One region of the Massilia sp. CFBP9012 genome, then DNA from elsewhere that is predicted to be linked to it. Evidence: riboswitches for the same ligand, from Rfam matches in the RefSeq annotation. Region 1 holds a riboswitch; each other region holds the start of a gene.
The links. A riboswitch is a leader RNA that binds a small molecule or an ion and turns the genes downstream of it on or off. The one in region 1 is predicted to bind cobalamin.

Region 2: linked by a shared signal. The riboswitch ahead of SOM61_RS15790 (TonB-dependent receptor) and the one ahead of SOM61_RS13090 (cobaltochelatase subunit CobN) in region 1 are both predicted to bind cobalamin.
Region 3: linked by a shared signal. The riboswitch ahead of SOM61_RS26170 (TonB-dependent receptor domain-containing protein) and the one ahead of SOM61_RS13090 (cobaltochelatase subunit CobN) in region 1 are both predicted to bind cobalamin.

The regions. Positions count from the first base shown of each region.
Region 1 covers NZ_JAXCWM010000007.1:94,118-101,372, reverse strand. The annotation lists gene SOM61_RS13100 (ROK family transcriptional regulator) at 1-469, opposite strand, end outside; gene SOM61_RS13095 (MFS transporter) at 551-1,810, opposite strand; cobalamin riboswitch at 1,970-2,189, shown strand; gene SOM61_RS13090 (cobaltochelatase subunit CobN) at 2,373-6,722, shown strand; gene SOM61_RS13085 (MotA/TolQ/ExbB proton channel family protein) at 6,719-7,162, shown strand; gene SOM61_RS13080 (DUF2149 domain-containing protein) at 7,159-7,255, shown strand, end outside.
Region 2 covers NZ_JAXCWM010000008.1:330,866-338,120, forward strand. The annotation lists gene SOM61_RS15770 (MFS transporter) at 1-185, shown strand, start outside; gene SOM61_RS15775 (hypothetical protein) at 260-604, opposite strand; gene SOM61_RS15780 (thiol:disulfide interchange protein DsbA/DsbL) at 601-1,263, opposite strand; gene SOM61_RS15785 (cobalamin-binding protein) at 1,413-2,291, opposite strand; gene SOM61_RS15790 (TonB-dependent receptor) at 2,296-4,248, opposite strand; cobalamin riboswitch at 4,318-4,557, opposite strand; gene SOM61_RS15795 (DODA-type extradiol aromatic ring-opening family dioxygenase) at 4,645-5,460, shown strand; gene ylqF (ribosome biogenesis GTPase YlqF) at 5,551-6,498, opposite strand; gene SOM61_RS15805 (hypothetical protein) at 6,783-7,255, opposite strand, start outside.
Region 3 covers NZ_JAXCWM010000027.1:1,304-8,558, reverse strand. The annotation lists gene SOM61_RS26190 (cobyrinic acid a,c-diamide synthase CobB) at 1-1,288, opposite strand, end outside; gene cobO (cob(I)yrinic acid a,c-diamide adenosyltransferase) at 1,282-1,908, opposite strand; gene SOM61_RS26180 (ABC transporter ATP-binding protein) at 1,905-2,684, opposite strand; gene SOM61_RS26175 (FecCD family ABC transporter permease) at 2,681-3,703, opposite strand; gene SOM61_RS26170 (TonB-dependent receptor domain-containing protein) at 3,765-5,618, opposite strand; cobalamin riboswitch at 5,684-5,915, opposite strand; gene SOM61_RS26165 (histidine phosphatase family protein) at 5,923-6,465, opposite strand; gene SOM61_RS26160 (adenosylcobinamide-GDP ribazoletransferase) at 6,465-7,247, opposite strand; gene cobT (nicotinate-nucleotide--dimethylbenzimidazole phosphoribosyltransferase) at 7,244-7,255, opposite strand, start outside.

The DNA of each region.
Region 1 (7,255 bases):
CCGGGCCGAGGAAGTCGTCCACCTCGCGCAGCCTGGCGTCGATGGCGGCGAATACCTGTTCCACCTCGGGGCTGGCGTAGGGCGTCGACGACTGCCAGCGCAGCGCGCCCGTGAAATCGAGCAGGACCACGTCCAGCGCGCGCCTGCCGATCTGGATCCCGATCGAGAACGCGCCTTCCGGGTTCAGGGCGATCGGCTGCGACGGCTGGCCGACCTTGCCCCGCACCGCGTCGCGCTTGACCACCAGTTGCTCGTCCAGCAGGCGATTGATGATCACCGAGGCCGTTTGGGTACTGAGCTTGGTCAGGCGGGCGACTTCGGCCTTGGGCAGGCTGCCGTGGGTGCGGATCGCCTGCAGCACGACCCGCTCGTTGTACTCGCGCATGCCGACCTGGTTCGAGCCGACGCTGCGCAGCAGCGGCATGGTGGCGGGATCAAAGGCAGTAGGCGGTGCGTTATAGGGCGGCATGGCGCGGCGTTCAAGGGAAGGGACGGCTGGAAGCCGCCAGTATAAATCCATTCCCGGTAAATAAACCCGTGCGATTTATTTTTACGGGCGATCCAGCTTGCGCAGCGCCGGCGACAGGAAGCCGCTCAGGCTCACGAGCGTGCCGGCCACGCCCATCGCCACGAACAGCCAGCGCACGCCGATCGCCTCGCCCAGGGGCGTGGCAAGCGCGAGCCCGACCGGCGCCGCCAGCGCCATGACCATGTTCAGCAGCGACAGCACCCGGCCCTGCAGGTGGTTCGGGATCGTCGATTGCAGCAGGGTCGTCAGCGGCGTATTCCCGGCGATGAAGGCGGCGCCGCTCAGGCCCCACCAGAACACGGCCACGCCGAACAGCGTGGGCGGCACCAGCGCCGTCAGCGCCAGGGTCGCGCACGAGGCGCCAAAGCCCAGCAGCACCCACGGCATCCCGTGGCGCGGCGAGATCGCCGTGACGAACATGCCGCCGGCAATCATGCCGACGCCGGCCATCGCTTCCATGAAGCCCACTTGCGGTGCGCCGCCGCCGAAGTAGTCCTTGACCAGCAGCGGCACCAGCGTGAAGGCGGGCATGATCACCAGCACCACCGCGCCGAGCAGCAGGTACAGGCGGGCGAGGCCCGGGTTCGACGTCACCACCGCCAGGCCGGTGCGGAACTCGCGCCACAGGCCCTGCCGGTCATCAATCGCCACGCGCGGCTGCGGGATGCGCAGGAACAGCAGCGGCACGATGCCCAGCAGGGCGGTGCCGACGTCGATCCCCAGTGCCCACCCCATCGGCAGGATGCTGATCGCGAGCGCGCCGAGCGGCGCCGCGGCCACCGTCATCAAGGCCTGCACCGTCTGGCTCAGGCCCACGGCGCGCGGCAGGAAGCCCGGCGGCACCAGCATCGCCACGCTGGCCGCCGCGGCCGGCGCCTGGAAGGCCTGCATCGCGCTGCGGACCGTCAGCATCGTATACACCTGCCACAGCGCGACACTGTCGGAAAGGAATAGCGCGATCAGGACCACCATGCACAGCGCGCTCACCAGGTCGGCGCAGATCATCAGCAGGCGCCGGCTGTAGCGGTCGGCCAGGGTGCCGCCGAGCGGGCTTAAGACCGCCTGCGGCAGCAGGGCCGCGATGCCGGCCGTGGCCAATGCAGAGATGTCGCCGGTGGTGTCCGTGATCCACCACAGCAGCACGAACTGGGTCAGCGCGGAGCCGAGCAGCGACAGCGACTGGCCGGCGAAGATCAGGCCGTAGCGCAGCTTCCAGGGCGAGCCCGGGGCGATGGTCGGGGCGGTCAGGGAGGCTGGCGGCGGTGGTGAAACGGAGGTCATGGCGTGGGTCGGCGAGGATCGTGGAACATCGGATTGTGACCGGATTCGATGGCATTCCGGTGTCAGCCGGATGGAGATTCGGTGGAGATGCGGCGCTTGCCGCCGGCGCGGGCCGAAAAAATAATACGGTGACAACTGGTCGAAGTTGGCGGTAGAATCGCGCCCAATCAAGTGAATGGTGCCTTCCTGCTCGTCTGCAGGGAGGTGAAACGGGAAGCCGGTGACGTGCGCGATAGCCATCGCGCGCCAGTCCGGCGCAGCCCCCGCTGCTGTAAGCCTGACGACCGCGGTCGAACGCCACTGTGCCCCGCGCACGGGAAGGCAGGACCGGGGAAGGAAGACGGCGAGCCAGAAGACCGGCCATCCACGATGCATTCGTACGTCCCGGGGTGAGGGCGTGCCTGTTGGTTGTTCGCTGTTCCTTCTTTTGCTGCTCGTGCTATCGCCCATGCGGTCGTGCGCCCTCGTGGCGTGCGCGCACGCGTCCCTGTTCATCGCGGAAGGATGGCGGCTGCCTGTTGTCATGCGCGCTTTGGTGCGCAGCTAAAAGGTCGACGTTCACATGAACACGCTTTTCCTTGTCCGCATCTGCGCCGCATTGGCGTTCCTGCTCGCCTGCGCTTCCAGCAGCGCCGCGACCCTGTTCGCCGTGGTCACCGAGCGCGCAGCGCCGGGCGCCATCGAGGCCGCCCACCGCCACCTGGCCAGCCATCCGCGAGACCGCATCCTGCTGCGCACCCCGGCCCAGCTGATGGCGGCGGGTGAGCGCGACGTGGCAAAGTGGATCGCCGGCGCCGACACCATCCTGGCGGTGTCGCTGTTCGGCGACCCGGCGCGCCGCATGAAGGATGGGCTGGCGCGCCACGCCAGGCCAGCCACCGCGGTGCTGGCGCTGAACGGCGAGGCGACCCTGAACCTCATGACGCGCTCGCGCCACGGCAGCCTGGCCGGCTTTTCGCCCGAGCTGTTGCGCCAGCTGGCGGGCGAGGCGCCGCCGCCGGCCGCGTTGCAGGCGGCCGACGCCGATCCGGCCGCCCGCCACTGGCTGGCCGCGCGCCGCGTGTGGCAGGCGGGCGGCGTCGACAACACCACGGAGCTGATGCGGCACCTGCTCGCGCCAGGCACGCCCCTGGCCGCTCCGCAGCCCGAGCCCACCCTGCGCCTGCGCGCGGGACAGCGCGAGCTGCAGGACGCCGCCGCCTGGGGCAATGCTTCGAAGCTCGGCCTGCAGGACCGGCCGACCGTGGTCGTGCTCGACCTGGCGAATATGGATGGCGTGGTGCCCGCGGCGCTGTGCCGCCGCATCGAGCAACTGGGCCAGCCCTGCGTGCAGCTGCTCACGCGCTGGGGCGGCGCCTCGCGCGAAGCGCTCGAGCGCCTGCCGCAGCTGGTCGCGCCGGCCAAGCCTGCGGCGCTGGTGGTGCTGCAGGACTTCGTGGTTGGGGCCGCCGAGGGCCGTGTGGCGGTGGACGAAGCCTTCAAGCGCCTGGACATCCCGGTGTTCAAGGCGATTCGTCTGTCGGACCGCACCGCGATGCAGTGGCAGTTGTCGCCCGACGGCCTGCCGCCCGATTCGGTCCAGTACCGCGTGGCCCTGCCCGAGCTGCAGGGCATCAGCCAGCCGATGGTGGTGGCGGCCCTGGGCCAGCCTCAGCGCGACCGCCAGACCGGCATCGAGAACCGCCCGCCGGTGCTGCTGCCGGCCGAAGTCGACCGCCTGTCGGGGCGCGTGGCGCGCTGGCTGGCGCTGCGCGCCAAACCGAATGCCGACAAGAAGGTCGCGATGGTCTACTACAACCATCCGCCGGGCCGCCAGAACATCGGCGCCGACAACCTCAATGTGCCGGACACGCTGTTCGAGATGCTGCATGCCCTCAAGGCGGCCGGCTACACGGTCGGCGAGCTGCCGGCCTCGCCCGAGGCGCTGCTCGACATGATCATGGCGCGCGGCGTCAACCTGCCGGAAGACCGCGCCGCCCTGCGCGAGATGGCCGGCACCGTCAATGGCGTCACGGCCCAGGATTACGCGCGCTGGTTCGCGACCCTGTCGCCGCGGGTACGGGGCGAGATGCAGGACGGCCTGCTGGGGCGCCTGCATGCCGACGTGCTGGCGGCCGAAAAGGCCGGCGAGCGCGCGCTGGGTCGCAAGCAGGCCGAGACCGTGATCGAGGAGCTGCTGCACCTGGTAGAGGGCGTCGACCATCCGCAGCGCGTCCAGGCCACGCGCGACCTGCACGCGCTGGAAGAAGGGTATTTTGCCTGCCTGGACGACGTCAAGCCACGTCCATGCCAGTCGCTTGCTCCCCTTTATCGACGCCTGATCGGCTACGGCATCGAAGGCATGCGCGGCTGGGGCCCGGCGCCGGGCAAGGTGATGGTCGATGGCGGCAAGATGCTGGTGCCGGGCCTGGTGTTCGGCAACGTCTTCATCGGCCCGCAGCCGCCGCGCGGCTGGGAAGTGGACGAAGAACTGCTGCACGCAAACACCAGCATCACGCCGCCGCACCAGTTCCTGGGCTTCTATCACTGGATCCGCGACCGCTTCAAGGCCGACGCCGTGGTGCACGTGGGCCGCCACTCGACCTACGAATTCATGCCGGGCAAGGCCGTCGGCCTGTCGAGCGACGACTATCCGAGCCTGATCGCGAGCGACCTGCCGGGCATCTACCCGTATATCGTCGACGGCGTCGGCGAAGGCACGCAGGCCAAGCGCCGCGGCCTGGCCATCATCGTCGACCACCTGACGCCGCCGCTGGCCACCACGCCGCTGTACGACGAGCTGCTGTCGCTGCGCCAGATCGTCGAAAGCTTCGAGGCCGCGTCGTCCGAATCGCTCAAGACCCAGGCCGCGCAACTGATGCGCGAGCGCGTCGTGGCCCTGAACCTGCGCGCCGAGCTGGAGGCGTCGATGTCCGACGTGCTGGAGGTGCGCGGCATCGGCTTCGACGCGGCCGACGACGACCTGCTGGCGCACGAGATCGGCCACTATCTGACCAAGCTGCAGGAACGATTCATGCCGTACGGCCTGCACGTGTTCGGTCGCCCCTGGGACGAGAAATCGCTCGACCTGATGCTCGATTCGATGAAGAAGAGCGGCATCGACGATCCCGACGTCGCGCATAAGCTGCGCGATTCGCCGCGGCGCGAGATGGCGGCGTTGCTGGCCGGCCTGGATGGGCGCTACATCGAGCCGGGCAAGGGCAACGATCCGCTGCGCTCGCCCGAGGCGCTGCCGACCGGCCGCAACTTCCACGCGGTCGACGGCGACATCCTGCCGACCCAGCTCGGCTACGGCCTGGGCCGGCAGATGGCGGGGAAAGCCGCAGAAAGAGACAAAGTAGGCGAGGGCAGCGAAGGCATCATCCTGTGGGCGTCCGACGCAGTACGCGACGAAGGCGTGATGGTCGGCTTCGCACTGGCGATGATGGGTGCCGAGCCGGTGTGGAATGCACGCGGCATCGTCACCGATGTGAAGCTCACACCGGGCGCCGTCCGGCGCGATGCGGTGGTCACCACTTCCGGCCTGTTTCGCGACCTGTACCCGAACCTGATCCGCCTGATCGACCGCGCCGGCCGGCTGGCGCTGGCGGCGTCGGCGCAGACGCTGGTCGAGCAGGATCCATCGCTGCGCGAGGGTCTGCAGGCGGCGCTGGCGCCGATCGAAGGAGCAGCGTGGGGCAGCGAGCCGGCCACGAGCAATCGCGTGGCGCGCGAATGGCTGACCCGCCAGCGCGCGCTGGCGGCGGGCGGCATGGCGCCAGGCGAAGCCGGGCAGGCGGCCGCGCTGCGCGTGTTCGGCGATGCCCCGGGCGCCTACGGCACCGGCGTGAACCGCCTGGCCGAGCGCTCCGGCGCCTGGCGCGAGCGCGAGGAAATCGGCCGCGCCTACCGCAACCGCATGGGCCATGCCTATGGCCTGGATGCCGAAGGCGGCTCCAGTCACCGCGCCTTCGACGTGGCGCTGGACGGCATCCACCGCACCTATCACGGCCGCGCCAGCAATCTGTACGGCCTGCTCGACAACAACGATGCCTTCGACTACCTGGGCGGCCTGTCGCTGGCGGTCGAGACGCGCACTGGCCGCGTGCCGGACGCGCTGATCCTGCAGCATGCGCAACCGGGCCAGGCCGATGTCGAGCCGCTCGCCAGCGCCCTGCTGGGCGAGCTGCGTGGACGCTTCCTGAACCCGGCCTGGCTGCGCCCGCTGATGGACAACGGCTATTCCGGCGCGCGCACCATGGGCCAGGAATTCATCGAGAACCTGTGGGGCTGGCAGGTGACGCGACCCGACCTGGTCAAGAACTGGGCCTGGGACGAAGTGAAAGCCGTCTACTTTGACGACCGGCACAAGCTCGGCCTGCCCGAATTCCTGGGCCAGCGCCACAACGCGCACGTGAAGGCGCACATGCTGGCGGTGTTCATGGTGGCGGCCGAAAAAGGATTCTGGAAGACCGATCCCGAGACCATCCGCCGCATGGGCGGCGAACTGGCGCGCCTGGTGGCGGCCAATGGCTTGCCGGGTAGCGGACATACGGCGCCCGATCACCCGATGTGGGGCTGGCTGGCGCCGCAACTGGATGGAGCGGATGCGCAAAAGCTCGGCGTGACGCTTGCCAAGGCGCGTGGCGAGCTGCTGCCGGCAGTGGCCACGTCCATCCCTGCCGTCGCCGCCGCGGCGCAGCAAGCTGCAGCGCCTGACGCTGGTGAAGCGACCGAACCGGCGCCGCCGGCGCCCGCGCTGTTGCCTGAACCAATGCGCGTCTACGAACTGAAGCAGCAACCAGAACCCGCGCAGCCTCCTGCTTTACGCATCGTGCAGGTGCTGGCCATCCTGGCCGCCTGCCTCGCCCTGTTCTCGCTCGGCCTGTGGCGTGGCCGGCACATTCCTCAACCTCTCAGGAGTCATCCATGATCGAAACCCTTTCCTACGCCTGGCTGCACGACGCCGTCAGCTGGCTGCTCGCACCGTCCCTGGTGGCGCTGCTGGCCGGCTGCGCGATCGCGCTGGTCGAATCCGGCATCGCCGTCGGTGAACGCTTCCACGGCCTGGCCAGGTTGCGTGACAGTGGCGATGTCGAGGCGGTGCAGCGCATTGCGCGCCACCGCCTGGAGCGCGCCGACCTGCTGGCGCGCATCCCCCCGATGCTGGGCCTGATGGCCACCATCATCCCGCTCGGACCGGGCCTGGCGGCGCTGGGCGAAGGCGATCCGGCCAAGCTGGCCAGCGCCGTCACCGTCGCCTTCGACGCCACCGTGCTGGGCCTGGTGGCAGGCATCGGCGGCCTGGTGATCGGCAAGCTGCGCCGCCGCTGGTACGAAGAGACGCTGGACGCGATGGAGCCGCAGCCATGAGTGGGCGCGGCAGACTGCGTCTCTACCGCCACCTCGACGCGCGCTTCGACCAGAGCGACGAAGACCCACGCGCCAGCCTCGTCAACCTGGTCG
Region 2 (7,255 bases), on a different contig from region 1:
TCATGGCCCTGCTGTCCACGATCTTCTGCCTGGCAAATATCCTGATGGCGCTGGCCGGCGCCGTGCTCACGCTGATCGATACCCGGCTGGTGCTGGTGGTTGGCGGCCTGCTGACGGCCTGGGCTTCGGTGGCCCTGCGGCGCTGGAGCGCCCGCAGTCCCTGCCCGCACCTGGAAAGCACTTGACGCGCATCCGGACGTGAAAACGGCGTCCACTGGGGACGCCGTCTTGTCTTGCCGTCTTGTCTCGCCTTCTAGTATTACTTCCGGGTATCGATCCGGCCGTCGTGATCGGGCCGGGCGCGCACATGGGTCGCGCCGTACCACAGATGCTCCCACCAGTGATCGCGCGAACGCACGGTCAGCAGGCACTTCTGGTCGAACCCCTGTTTGAACACTTGATCGGGACAGAGGTTCGAAGCCATCGCATGGCGCTGGTTTTCGGCATTGACGAGCGCAATGCCGAGCCAGACGGTCGTCAGGACGAAGATGAGCGCGAGCGCCCACGCGACGTGATTCACGTTACTCGTCTCGAACAAGTTTTCCTCTTTGGGTCGGGACCCTTCGTAAATCTTGAGGATCTCGCCTTCGACTTTGTCGCTCATTTTTCCTTGGCTGCCTTCGCCACCAGTGCATCGAGGACCTGGCCGGTCGCCGTCATCAGCTGGCCCATGTCCTGGATCTTGTTCGATTGCGCCACCGTTGCCGGCGACACGACGTATTTGCCGTCGATAACGACGGTCGGGGTGCTGCTGGCTTTATACGCTTCGGCGATCTGCGGCAGGCGCTTGAGCTTGGTCTGCACGCCGAACGAGTTCCACGCTTCGAGGAACTTGGCCTTGTCCAGGCCGTTCGAGGTAGCCCAGGCGATGATGTCGTCGTCCTTCATCAGGCGCTTGCGCTCGACATGCACGGCGCGGAACACGCGATGATGGTACTCCTCCAGCTTGCCCATGGCGTCGAGCGTCAGGAACAGGCGTGCCTCAGGATCGCTGGCGCCCTGGAACGGCAGCGGGATGCGGCGCATCACGATGTTGTCACCCTGCTTTTTGACCCAGTTCACCAGGCTTGGTTCGAACGCATTGCACGCGCCGCAGTGGTAGGCGAAGAACTCGACCACTTCGACCTTCTTGCCCACGGTCTGGGTCGGCTGCGGGCTCGCGAGCACGGTGTATTCGGCGCCGACGCGTGGATCGGTTGGCGAAGCATTGGCGAAACCGGCAACCAGGGCAGCGGCAACGAGGGCGAAACGCAGGGTGCGCATAAAATCCTTCCAAAAGAATGAACGAACGACCGCGAGATTACCACTTTTTGCGGTTCCCCTGTCCCAGGAGCACGATTTTTTGCATTTGCTTACGGCTGAAACAGGGGCGTGGTGACTTTCAATCTACGCCGGCGGCATGAATAGTCAAGTCACCGGGGCCGGCGCCCACGCGCTTGTTCGAGCATCGCGCACAACTGCGCCGCACCCTCGGCCGTACGCGGCCCCGCCCGGTTAGTCAAATCGCCATCGATCGTGAAGATATTGTCACGCCGGACAGCGGTCATGCCCTTGAACGCCTGCCACATCTTCCCGCCGGGATCGTCGGGCTTGTCGCGCCCGCCGACCAGGATGACTTCGGGGTCGGCCTCGATCACCGCCTCGACGCCGACCTCCGGCGCGATCGTCTTCACCGCACCGAACAGATTGCGTCCGCCGCACAGGCGCACCATGTCGCTGGCGATGTGGTCGTCATTGAGCGTGTAGAGCGGCCGCGGCCACACCTGGTAGAACACGCCTACCTGCGGCCGGCTGGCGTAGCGCGCCTTGAGCGCCGCGATCCGGTCGCCATAGTCGCGCGCCGCCGCCTGGGCGGCCGGCTCGGTGCCGAGCAGCCGGCCCAGGCGCAGCAGGCTGTCGCCGATCTGGGCCAGCCGCCCCGGTTCGCTGTGGTAGACCGGGATCCCGAGCCGCTCCAGCTGCTCGACCTGCCGCGTCGGGTTGCCGCTGTGCCAGACCACGACCAGGTCGGGCTTGAGCGCCAGCAGGCGCTCGAAGTCGAGCTTGTTATAGCTGCCCACCTGGGGCAGCTTCTTGGCTGCCTCCGGGTAGTCGCTATAGTTGACGGCGCCGACCACGCGCGCCCCGCCGCCGGCCGCGTACAGCAGCTCGGTGACGTGCGGCGCCAGCGACACCACGCGCCGGGCCGGCTGCGCCAGCGTCACCGTGCGGCCGACGTCGTCGACCACCGTGACGCCGGCGCCGGCGAAGGCCGGCAGTACCGCCAGCACCAACCCGATCAGACGCTTCATGGCCTTAGAAATCGAAGCGCAGCGACAGTTTCAGTTGGCGGCCATCGCTTGGATAGATGCCGTCACGGCAGCTGAAGGCCTGGCTGTAGTACTGGCGATCGGCCAGGTTCAGGCCCGACACCGCCACCTCCCACGGGCCGAAACGGCGCGCATAGCGGGCGTCGATCGTGGTGAACGATGGAATGCGGGTGCTGCAACCGTTGGTGAAGTCGTTGCCGTAGCGCTGGCTGTCGACCCACTGGGCGCCGATGTCGGCGGTCTGGCCGTCGCCCGGCGTCCAGGCCAGGCGCGCGGTGACGACGTGCTTCGGCACCAGCACCATCTCGCGGCCGGCGTTGGGGCCGTCGCGGAACTCGGCCTGCACGTATTGCCATGAACCGGTCAGGCGCCAGGCGTCGGCGAACACGGCCTGCCCTTCCAGCTCCACGCCCTGGCGGCGGGTCGGGTCGAGGTTGGTGTTGGCGCCAAAGCCGATGGTCGGGTCGTAGTAGATCTCGTTGGTCAGGCGGTGGCGGAATACGCGCGCAGTCGCTTTACGCGCCTCGGTGCCGGCGGCCACGCCCAATTCCAGGTCGCGCGAGGTTTGCGGCTCCAGCACGTCCAGGGTCGAACGGTAGGAGTTCTCGTCGATGTTGGCGATGCGATAGCTGCGGCCGGCCTTGGCGAACACGGCTACCTGCGGCATCACGTCGATGCTGCCTTCCACGGTCCAGGCGTTGAGCGACTGCTTGCGATGCTCGCCCAGGACAGCCGGGAAAGCCAGCGGGTCGCTGTAGTCCTTCTCGAAGCGTTCATGGCGGCCGCCGACCGCCAGGCGGGCGTTGTGCGGGGCGTTCCAACGCAACTCGTCGCGCAGGTAGAAGGCTTTCGAGTCCTGGCGCGCGTCGCCCGCCGAATAGCTGGACGTGACCTTGCGGTCCCAGCGGATCAGGTCGATGCCGGTGACGAACTCGTTGCGCTTGTCACCGAAATCGACCGTGTGGCGCAGGCGTGGCGAGAACTGGGTTTGCTCGGCCTCGTAGGTCGATGCGGTCGTGCCCCACTCGGAGAAATAGGTCGACGCGACGTCGCGCTCGCGGTGCGACAGCTCGGCCGCCAGGTCGAAGGCGCCGACACGGTGCTCGACGAAGGCGGTCACGCGATCGGTGTCGAGCGAGCCGAAATCCTTTGGCGTATCGGTCTGGGTCGGAATGGTCAGGAACTGCGCTTCGCTCAGCGAACCTGGCAGGCGCGAGTCGGAACGCGAACTTTCGAAACGCAGGCCGGCGCGGCCGTTCGGCGCGTACGCATACTGCACGCCGCCACTGAAGCTGGTCTGCTCGTACTTGTTGTTGTCGCGGTAGTTATCGGTGCTGCGATCGGCCACGGCGGCATCGAACGACCATGGACCGGCGCCGTGGGTGATCGAGGCGCGCAGGTCTCGGTGGTCGAAGCGGCCGGCTTCGGCGAACAGCGAACTGTGCGTACCGGCGCTGCCGCCGCGGCGGGTGACGATATTGATCACGCCGCCGGTGGCGCCATCGCCGTACAGCACGCTGCTGCCGCCACGCGTGATCTCGATGCGCTCGACCGTGTCCAGGGGAATAGTCGACAGCACGGTGTGCGCCAGCTCGTTCTCGTTCAGGCGCACGCCGTCGACCAGCACCACCGTGTTCTGGGCGCTATTGGTGCCGAAGCCGCGCAGGTCGAGGCCGAAGTCGGACGAGCCGTCCAGGCTCTGACGGCCGAATACGCCGCCGATCTTGCGGATCGCCGCATTGACGTCAGTGGCGCCGGCGCTGCGGATCTGCTCGGCGGTGATGACGGTGGCGCCGATCGGCGTGGCCTGGGCCGGGAAGCGCGGGCCGGTGATGAGGACCGAAGGGACAGTGTCCTGGGCCGTGGCATAAGGGACGGACAGGACGAAGGCGCAAGCCAGTGCGAGTGGCGCGCGGCGCGGTGCGGCTGCAAAAATCATGATGAATGTGTTCTCGATAAAAGGCACCGGCCCGCGTCCCCGCAGGCCAGAGTCAACTAAAAGCGCCTGGCGCTTCCACCTGCCTTGGCCGGTATCCGGGCTGGCAAGCATGACGACCTCACCTTCCTGTGCGGCATGCACAGTGGTTATCGAGACCGCCTGCCACGCTGCACATGCAGGCGTGGCGCTTGTTGACCGTTGCGGGGGCAGCACACTTCCATGGCGGCGCGTGGCGCGGCCATGTCGTGTTTCCCGTTTAACTTCGCGCACCTGGATGTGCGCGAGAGCACCAAAACGGGGCGATTATACCTTGACAAGGTGCGGCCTGCCCGGCCGCCGGCAGCTTGCCGCGGGATCGGCTACCATCGTTGTTTTCATGCTTCATAAGGAGCTGCCATGGCACGTCTACCCACCTACTTCGTCTCGCACGGCGGCGGCCCCTGGCCGTGGATGCGCGAGCAGTACGGCACTGCTTACGACCAGCTGGCCGACTCGCTGGCAGCGCTGCGCGTCGAGGCTGGAGAGACGGTGCGCGCGGTGCTGGTCGTGACCGCCCACTGGGAGACGCCGCAGTTCATGGTGTCGTCGGGCACGGCGCCGGGCATGATCTACGACTACGGCGGCTTCCCGCCGCACACCTATAAGGTGAAGTACCCGGCGCCGGGCGAGCCGGCGCTGGCGCGGCGCGTGGCCGACCTGCTCGAGGCCGCGGGTCACCCGGCTACGCTGGACGCCGAACGCGGCTTCGACCATGGCACGTTCTCGATGCTGTACCCGGTCTATCCGGAAGCGCGCATGCCGGTGGTGCAGCTGTCGATCCGGCGCGACCTGGATCCGGCCACCCACCTGGCGGCGGGCCGCGCACTGGCGCCGCTGCGCGATGAGGGAATCCTGATCATCGGCAGCGGGCTGTCGTATCACAACCTGCGCCAATTCGGGCCGAATGGCCGCGAGGCGTCAAAGGCCTTCGATGGCTGGCTGCAGCACGCGCTGCTCGAACTCGAGCCGTCGCAGCGCGAACAAGCCTTGCTGCGCTGGGACACTGCGCCACAGGCACGGGCAGCGCATCCGCGCGAGGAACACCTGATACCGCTGATGGTGGCATTGGGGGCGGCCGAGCAAGAGGCGGCGGCCTGCGTCTATCATGAAGACGCGTTCATGGGGAATCTGGCGGTGTCGAGTTTCAGGTTCGGAGAGCCGCCGCAGGTTTAAGCAATCTGCTGCGCCGCCAGCACGTTGTACCCGCCTTCGCGGGTACAACGTGCTAAAGCTCACTCAGGGAACGCACACTGGTAGCGAGCCTTACGTCCCGCGCTTGCCGCGCGCCGCTTCCTCGGCCTTGGCGGCGGCCTTCTCGGCCGCGATGCGGGCCTTCTCGGCCACCTCGGCCTCGTGCTGGGCCAGGCTGGCAGCACGCGATTCGGGCGTTTCCAGGCTGATGCGGCCCAGCGCGCCCTGGCGATAGTCCTGCAACAGGGTGTGCGCCGCCTTCTCGTAGTCGTAGTCGCCGCCGCGCACGCGGAAGCCACGGCGCTGCGCCACACCCTCGACCACCGCCACGCCGTCCATGCCTTCGGTCTTGAAGCCGTAGCGTGCAGTCAGCAGCTGCGGGTAGCGCTGCAGCAGCAGTTCGCCCAGATATTCGGCCACTTCTTCCTCGACCAGCGCATTGGTGCCGATCGCGTGGCTGGCGGCCAGCATCAGGCCGTCGCTGGCCATGGCGATCTTCGGCCACAGCATGCCGGGGGTGTCGACCAGCACCACGTTCTTGTTCAGGTATAGGCGCTGCTGGGTCTTGGTCACGGCCGGCTCGTCGCCCACCTTGGCCACGCGCTTTTTCAGCAGCGCGTTCATCAGGGTCGACTTTCCGACGTTCGGAATACCCATGATCATGATCCGCAACGGCTTGGTCGGCACGCCGCGGTGCGGGGCCAGCGACAGGGCCAGCTCCGGGATGCGGGCGACGTCGGCCGGCTTCTTGGTCGTCATCGGATAGGCGGTCACGCCATCCTGGGCATCGTAATAGGCTTTCCAGGCGGCGGTCGCGTTCGGGTCGGCCAGGTCGATCTTGTTCAGGACCTTCAGGCAGGGGCGCTGGCGGAACTTGCGCAGCTGGTCTACCAGCGGGTTGCAGCTCGCCTCGGGCAGGCGCGCATCGAGGACCTCGATCACCAGATCGATGTTTTCCATCTGCTCGGCTGCTTCCTTCTTGGCCGCGTTCATGTGGCCAGGGAACCATTGTATCGACATGCTCAACTCTCTTAATCTTTCGTCCAAGGCGCTATTTTACGCTGAGCGTCGACACAAACGTAGCGGCGCAGCCACAAGGCCTCTTTCCATCGCGCACATCGTTGAGCTATTGCAACACTGATGACATATTCCGCGCGCACACTGCCCTCTTGCCTGCACTAGACGGAGATGGGAATGCGCGTACGGGAAAAACTGAAACGGTCGCTGGCACGCTGGTATGGCGTGCTGATGCTGTGCTGCGCCATCTTGGTGTCGGCGATGGTCGAGCAGTTGCCCCTGCTCCCTTACTGATCCATCCTGCCTATCCCGCAGTCTGCCGGCGGCATCGCCGCCTGCGGATCGAAGCGCGCCAGCCGCGTACGGGCCGCGGCGCGGTCCTTCGCATACTCGGCCAGGTAGCGGCTGCGCTCCTCGCTCTGCCACTCGGTATCCGGCACGCCGTCCAGCGAACGGGTGCGGCTGGCAAACACCTTTCCCTCCAGGCGCGGCAACAGCAGGCGGTCGGGGTCGAGATTCTCGCGCAGCAGATAACCTTCGACGTCGCGCAGCAGCAGCGGCAGGCGCGGCGCGCCGTCGTGCAGCAGCTTGCCGTGCACCTGGAGCCGCACCTGCTGCGCGCCCTGCCCCAGCACCTCGTTGAAGGTGGCCAGCGCGAACGGCCGGCCGGCCGCATCGTCGACGCGCCCCGTGACCACATAGCGTCCGGGCAGGCGCACGTCCAGCGGCAGCGCGAACTGCAGCGCGCCACCATCGACCG
Region 3 (7,255 bases), on a different contig from region 1:
GCTGCGCTCCGAACAGCACCGCCACCGCACGCGGATTGGAAGGAAAATACCCGTGGAAGTAGGACGCGAACAGCGAGCCGACCCGGTAGGCGGCTTCGCCTTGCGTGCCGGTCCTCTGCTTCACGGTGTAGTCTTGTGGCGTCACCGGGGAGTCCAGCAATGAATAGTGGAAGGTATGGCCGCGGATCTCGCGCTGCGGCGTCGGCATCGCGTGCATGCCGAGTCCCCCCAGGCGCTTCTGCATCCTGACCTCGCCGGCGAGCAGCCCGGCCATCTCGAAGCGGCGTCCCTCGCCATCGGTCAGGCCATCGGCAAGCGCCATCATGCCGCCGCACTCGGCGACGATCGGGACGCCACGCGCGTGCACGTCACGGATCGAGTCGCGCCAGCGCTGGGCGGCCTGCAGCTCTGCGCCATGCAGCTCGGGATAGCCGCCCGGCAGATACACGGCGTCGGCATCGTCCGGCACCGCTTCATCGGACAACGGCGCGAAGTACGTGATGCGTGCACCGAGCTGCTCGAGCAAGTCAATGTTGGCAGGATAGACAAACACGAAGGATGGGTCGCGCGCGATCGCAATCGTGCGGCCCGCAAGCAGCGGTTCTACCGGCGCCGGGAGCGCGGAAGAGGGCGACAAAGCCGGCAGCGCATCCCAGGCCGCCTCATCGAAATCGATGCTGTCGGCCAGCGCATCCAGGATGCCGTCCAGCTCCTCGACCTCGCCCGGAACGACCAGGCCCAGATGACGCTCCGGCAGTGGCTCGTCCTGGCGCGCCAGGGTGCCGATCAGCGGGATGTCGCGCAGCGACTCCTTCACCATCGCCGCATGGCCGCTGCTGGCGACGCGGTTGGCGATCACGCCGGCCATCTCGACGGGGCCATAGTCGCGCAGGCCCTGCGCCACAGCGCCGGCAGTCTGCGCCATCGCCGATGCGTCCAGCACCGCCAGCACGGGAATCCCGAACTCGCGCGACAAGTCTGCCGCCGAGGGAGATCCGTCGTACAGGCCCATCACGCCTTCGACCAGGATCGCGTCCGCCTCGCGCGCGGCGTCGGCCAGGCGCTGGCGGCAGGCGTCGACGCCCACCATCCACAGGTCGAGGTTGTGGACCGGCGCGCCGCAGGCGCGTTCGAGCAGCATCGGGTCGATGAAGTCGGGACCGCACTTGAATACACGCACGCGCTTGCCCATGCGGACCAGCCGCCGCGCCAGCGCGGCCGTCACCGTCGTCTTGCCCTGGCCGGACGACATCGCCGCCACCAGGACGATACGGGCGCCCGTCACCATTCGGTCCCCGCCTGGGCCCCAATGCCCGACTTGAACGCGTGCTTGACCACATTCATCTCGGTGACGGTATCGGCCACTGCGATCAGTTCCGGTGGCGCGCCGCGGCCGGTGATCACCACGTGCTGCATCACCGGACGGTCGAGCAGGTCAGCGATCACGGTATGTACGTCGAGGTATTTGTATTTCAGGGCGATGTTCAGTTCATCCAGCACCACCATGCCAATCGAAGGATCGGACAGGAACTGCTTTGCCAGCGCCCAGGCTTGCCCGGCCTTGGCGATGTCGCGCTCGCGGTTCTGCGTTTCCCAGGTATAGCCTTCGCCCATCGCATGGAAGCTCACTTCGTCGGGAAAGCGGCGCAGGAAGGTTTCTTCGCCGGTCGACAGGGCGCCCTTGATGAACTGGACCACGCCCACCTTCATGCCATGGCCGAGCGCGCGCGCCACCATCCCGAACGCGCTCGAGCTCTTGCCCTTGCCGTTGCCGGTATTGACGATGACGATGCCGATTTCCTTGTCGGCAGAGGCGATTTTTGCGTCGATGACGGCCTTCTTGCGCTCCATGCGGGCGCGATGGCGGTCGTTCAGTGCGGCGGTCTGTTCTGGAGTCATGTCGGTCATGCGGAGCCCTCCTTGGGGATGAAGATGCGGCGGCCTTCGTGTTCGATCATGTCGATCGGATGGCCAAGGTAGTCGCCCAGCAGCGCAGGGCGCATGATCTGGTCGTTGGCGCCGGCGGTCCAGCGGCCGTCGCCCATCAGTAGTAGTGCATGGGTAGAAATGCGACTGGCCAGGTTCAGGTCGTGGCCGATCATGACCACAGTGCGGTTCTGCTCGCGGCACAGGCGGGCCAGCAGGCCCATCACGCTCACCTGGTGCGCTAGGTCGAGCGCATTGGCAGGCTCGTCGAGCAGCAGCAGCGGCGTCTGCTGCGCCAGCAGGGCGGCGATCGCCACGCGCTGGCGCTCGCCGCCGGACAGGGTGCGCACGTCGCGCGCGGCCAGGTCGTCCACTTCCATCGACGCCAGCGCCATCAGGGCGGCTTGATGGTCGTCGCTGCCCTCCCAGTAACGGTTGGCGTGGTAAGGGTGGCGCGCCGACAGCACGCTCTCCAGCACCGTATAGGCAAACGCGTCGTGGCGTGACTGGGCCAGGAAGGCGCGCTCGCGCGCCAGTTCGGTCAGCGGCCAGTCCGCCACGGGGCGACCGTTGACGTGCACCGATCCGCCGTTCGGCTGCTGCAGCCCGGCCAGGGTGCGCAGCAAGGTGCTCTTGCCGGCGCCGTTGCGGCCGATGATGCTCCAGCATTCGCCGGCGCGCGCGGTCCAGTCCAGGCTCCGCACCAGGGTGCGCTGGCCGATGGACAGCAGCAGGTCGTGGGTGGAGATTGAGTTCATTTGCGCAGGCGGTGCAACTGGTAGAGGAAGACCGGCGCGCCGATCATCGCCGTGATGGCGCCGACCGGCAACTGCTGCGGCGCGATGATCGTGCGCGCCAGCGTATCGCACAACACCAGGAAGGCGCCGCCGGCCAGCACGACGGCCGGGATCAAGACCCGGTGGTCGGGCCCGAAGGCGAAGCGGCAGGCATGCGGCACGATCAGGCCGACGAAGCCGATCGAGCCGGCGCTGGTGACCGCGCTCGCGGTGAGCAGGGCAGAGATAAAGAACAGGCCCTTGCGCAGCGCGCCGACGCGCACGCCCAGGGTCACTGCATTCTCTGCGTGCAGCGCGACCATATTCATGGCGCGCGCATTGCGCATGGCGAACAGCAGGCAACCGGCCAGCACCATCCAGGGCAGCAGGCGCAGCGGCGCGCCGGCCAGGTCGCCGATCAGCCAGAAGATCATGCTGCGCAGGCGCCCCTCGGGCGCGATCGACAGCATCAGGGTGACCACCGAGCCGCACAGGGCCGAGACGATCACGCCGGTCAGCAGCAGCATCGAGGCGCCGCCCTCGGCCGCCTGGCCGCTGCGCAGGTCGCGCCGGGCCAGCAGGTAGAGCAGCATGGCCACGCCGATGGCGCCGGCCAGCGCGGCGGCATCGACCATCAGCGTGGAGGCCATCAGGAGCAGCGCCAGCAGGGCGCCGACCGAGGCGCCGGACGAGACGCCCAGCACATAGGGGTCGGCCAGCGGATTGCGCAGCAGCGCCTGCATCATGAGGCCGGCCAGGGCCAGCGCGCCGCCGGTCGCGAACGCCACCAGCGCGCGGCTGGCGCGCAGCTCGAGCAGGGAGGCGGAGAGCGAATCGGACTGGCCGCTGGCGAGCTGGCGCAGGGCGTCGGGAATCTCGTCGAGCGGCACCCGGATCGATCCGGTCATGCCCGCGAACAGCAGGGTGGCAATGGAAAACGCCAGCATGGCGCCAACGATGAGTGTGGCGCGCTGGCGTAGCGGCGGGACGGATGCTTGCATGCTGGCCCTGTCGATTGATCGGATGCCCGCGGCCTGGTTGCTGCGGGCAGGGGGTTATAGCTTAACGGATGCCGTAGCGCAGGGCCGCAAACCAGGTGCGGCCGCTGGTGCCGTAGTTGCGCGCGATCTCGTACTGCTTGTCGGCGACGTTATCCAGGCGCATCAGCAGTGACCAGTCGTGCGTGAACTGCCAGGTCGTGTGCAGGTTCAGCAGCCCGTAGCCGCCGAGGCGGCGATTGTTGGCGGCGTCGTCGAAACGTTCGCCCGACACGGTCAGTTCAAGACCGGTCTTGAGCGTGCCCACCGTATAGTCGGCGCCGAAGTTGGCGTGCTTCTTCGCACGCCGCGCCAGTTGCTTGCCGGTGGTCTCGTCGCGCGGATCCTGCCAATCGAGGCTGGCGCGCAGGTCGACGCCCATCAGGCGGGTGCTGCCGGCCAGCGAGAAGCCTTCGAGCAGGCCTTCGTTGACGTTGTAGGCGCAGCTGCGGTTGACGCCATCCGGGCACGGGGTGCTCGACACGATCATGTCGGTCAGGCGGTTGTGGAAGTAGGTCGCGTCCAGCTGGTAGCCGTTGCCGTCGTAGCGCAGGCCCACTTCGCGGTTGCGGCCTTTTTCGGGCTTGTTGGTTTCCAGGCCGTAGCCGGGGAAGTACAGCTCGTTGAAGGTCGGGGCGCGGAAGCTGGTGCCGACGCTGGCGGTGGCGCGCAGGCCGTTGCCGAAGTCATAGCCATAGCCGGCGGCGCCGGTGTTCTTGCTGCCGTAGACCGAACGGTCGTGGCGCGCGCTGACGTCGACCAGGTGCTGGCCGCGCTTGGCCGAGTAGGCGGCCGCGTACGAGTTGGTGATGCGCGAGCGCCCCATCGACGGCACTTCTTCCTTGCGGTGCGTGTACAGCAGTTGCAGCGTGTCGCGGCCGATGGCGATGTCATTCTGCCAGCTGAACTCGTCCTGCTGGGTATCGATCTGGCTAACTCCGGATGGCGTCGCGTTGGTGATGTTGCCCGACTTGTCTTCCGAGCGCGCATACTGCAGCGTGCTGTGCCAGTTCGGCAGGACCTGGTTGCGCATGAAAACCGCGGCGGTATTCAGGTCGTTGTCGCTGTGGACGTCGTAGTTGGCGGTGCCGCTGTCGTACTGGCTGAACAGGCGGCTGACCAGGAACTGGGCGCCGATCTCGTGGCCCGGCGCGAGCGCCATCGTCACGCGGCCGTTGGCGTTGCGGCGGCGGTAGCCGTCTTCGTCCGGGTTGTAGCCCGAGGCGCCGGGGCGGGTGGACGAGAAGCCGTCCGAATCCTCGTAGCCGGCGCCGAAGGCGTAGCTGATGGCGTTCGGGCCGCCGCTGCTGCCGTAGATGCCAGCGTCGGCCTGGCGGGTGGCGTTGCTGCCCACGCCGACCGATCCTGTGACCACTGGGGCGCCTTCGCCCTTGCGGGTGAAGATCTGGATCACGCCGCCGATAGCGTCGGCGCCGTACAGGGTGCTGAGCGGACCGTAGACGATCTCGATGCGGTCGATGGCGCCCAGCGGGATGGCGTTCCAGCTGGCGGTGCCGGTGGTGGCCGAGCCGAAGCGCACGCCGTCGACCAGGACCACGGACTGGTTGGCGTTGGCGCCGCGGATGAAGACACTTGTGGTGGTGCCGGCCGCGCCGTTGCGCGAGATTTCGATGCCGCGCTGGCGGCGCAGGATGTCGGCCACCGAACCGGCGCCCGAGCGCGCGATTTCCGCGGCATCGATGACGGTGGTGTCGGCGATGACGTCCGCGGCACGCTGCGCGCTGCGGGTCGCGGTGACGACGACGGTGTCGGCGGTGGGGATGGCGTCAGGCGCTGGAGCGTCGGCGACGGCGGCGGACGAGATGACGGCGAGGGCGAGCGAGACCGCGGCGGCTTGCCGGGTTACTGGAAAGTTCATGAACTGTTTCTTATCAAAGGCAACCAGCCGACGTCCCCGTAGGCCAGATTGAACGGCATCGCGCGAAGCGACGCCACCTTTTGGCCGGTATCCGGGCTGACAAGTATGGCCGTCCGACCTTCCCATGCATGCGCACAGTGGTATGAGGGGACGGTTTGCAGCATGGCTCGTGGAGAGCATGCGGCACTTGCTTACCGTTGCGGGGGCAGCACACGTTGGCCCTTGATGGGGCTGCGTGTTTCCCGTTTAACTGCGACTGCGAACGCAGGCGCGAGCACCAAAACGCGCTCATTATAAGGTGTTGTCAGGTTTCCAGCATCATCACTTCGCCGTAGTCAATCCGGTGTGGCGCCTGGGCGGCGCGCAGCGCGGCATCGACCAGCGTGCCGCCGAGGTGCAGCGAGTGCATGAGGCGCATGGTGCCGGCATGGCAGATGATGATGGCCTGCGCATGTCCTTCGCGCCGGATGTCGGCATCGAAACCGGCCACGCGTGCGGCCACGTCCATCACGCTTTCGCCGCCGCCGGGACGGTAGTGCAGCAGGTCGGCGCTCCAGGCGTCGATCTCGTTGCGCGGGATGTCGTCCCAGCTGCGCATTTCCCAGGCGCCGAAGTCCATCTCGGCCAGGCGCGCGTCGAAGGCTGGCGCTGGCGAGAGCCGCTGCGCCAGGACCGCGCTGCGCGCGAGTGGACTGGCGTAGACCGGCATCGCGCCGGGCAGTCCCTGGTTCGCCAATGCTGCGTGCACCCGCTCGACGTCGGCTTCGTTCGCCGCCAGGTCGCTGCGGCCGTAGCAGTGCCCGGCCGGCACCTCGGGCCGCGGGTGGCGCACCAGGTAAATACGCATCAGGCCAGCGCGCCGTGGCCGAGCGTGGCGAGCACCGCGATATAGATGGCTACTTCGGCCAGCTGCTGCACGGCGCCGAGGCAATCGCCCGTATAGCCGCCCAGCCGGCGCGTGAACTTGCGCGCCAGCCAGCGCGTGGCCAGCATGGCTGCCAGCACCGAGGCGACGATTGCGGCCAGGTCGAGCAAGCCGAAGACCAACAGACCAAGCGCGGGTAGTAGCACGGTGAGCGTGGCAATGCCGAATTCCCGGTCGCTCATGCGCACCGCCAGCGGCTTGGCCTTGCCCTCGGCGCGGGCATATTCCATCTGCCAGATCAGGGACGTGGCGGCCAGTCGCGAGAGCGGATGGGCCAGCAGCAGGGCGCCGATGGCGCTGGCTGGCGGCAGGCTGGCAAGCGCGGCCAGCTTCGCGCCGAGCATGCACACGATGCCGATCGCGCCATAGGCGCCGACGCGCGAGTCCTTCATGATCTCGAGCGCGCGTTCCTTCGTCATGCCGCCGCCCAGGCCATCGCAGGTGTCGGCGAAGCCGTCTTCATGGAACGCGCCAGTAATATAGATCGTGGCGGCGGTGGACAGCACGGCGGCCACCGCCGCCGGCAACCACTGCGCCGCCACCAGATACACGGCCGCACCGATGACGCCTACCACCACGCCCACCAGCGGGAAGTAGCGCGATGCGTGGTTCAGCCAGGCCGGTTCGAAGCCCACCCAGCGCGGAATCGGCAGCCGCGTGAAGAACTGCAGCGCGATGAAGAACAGGCGCAGCTGGTGCGTCATGCCGAGCG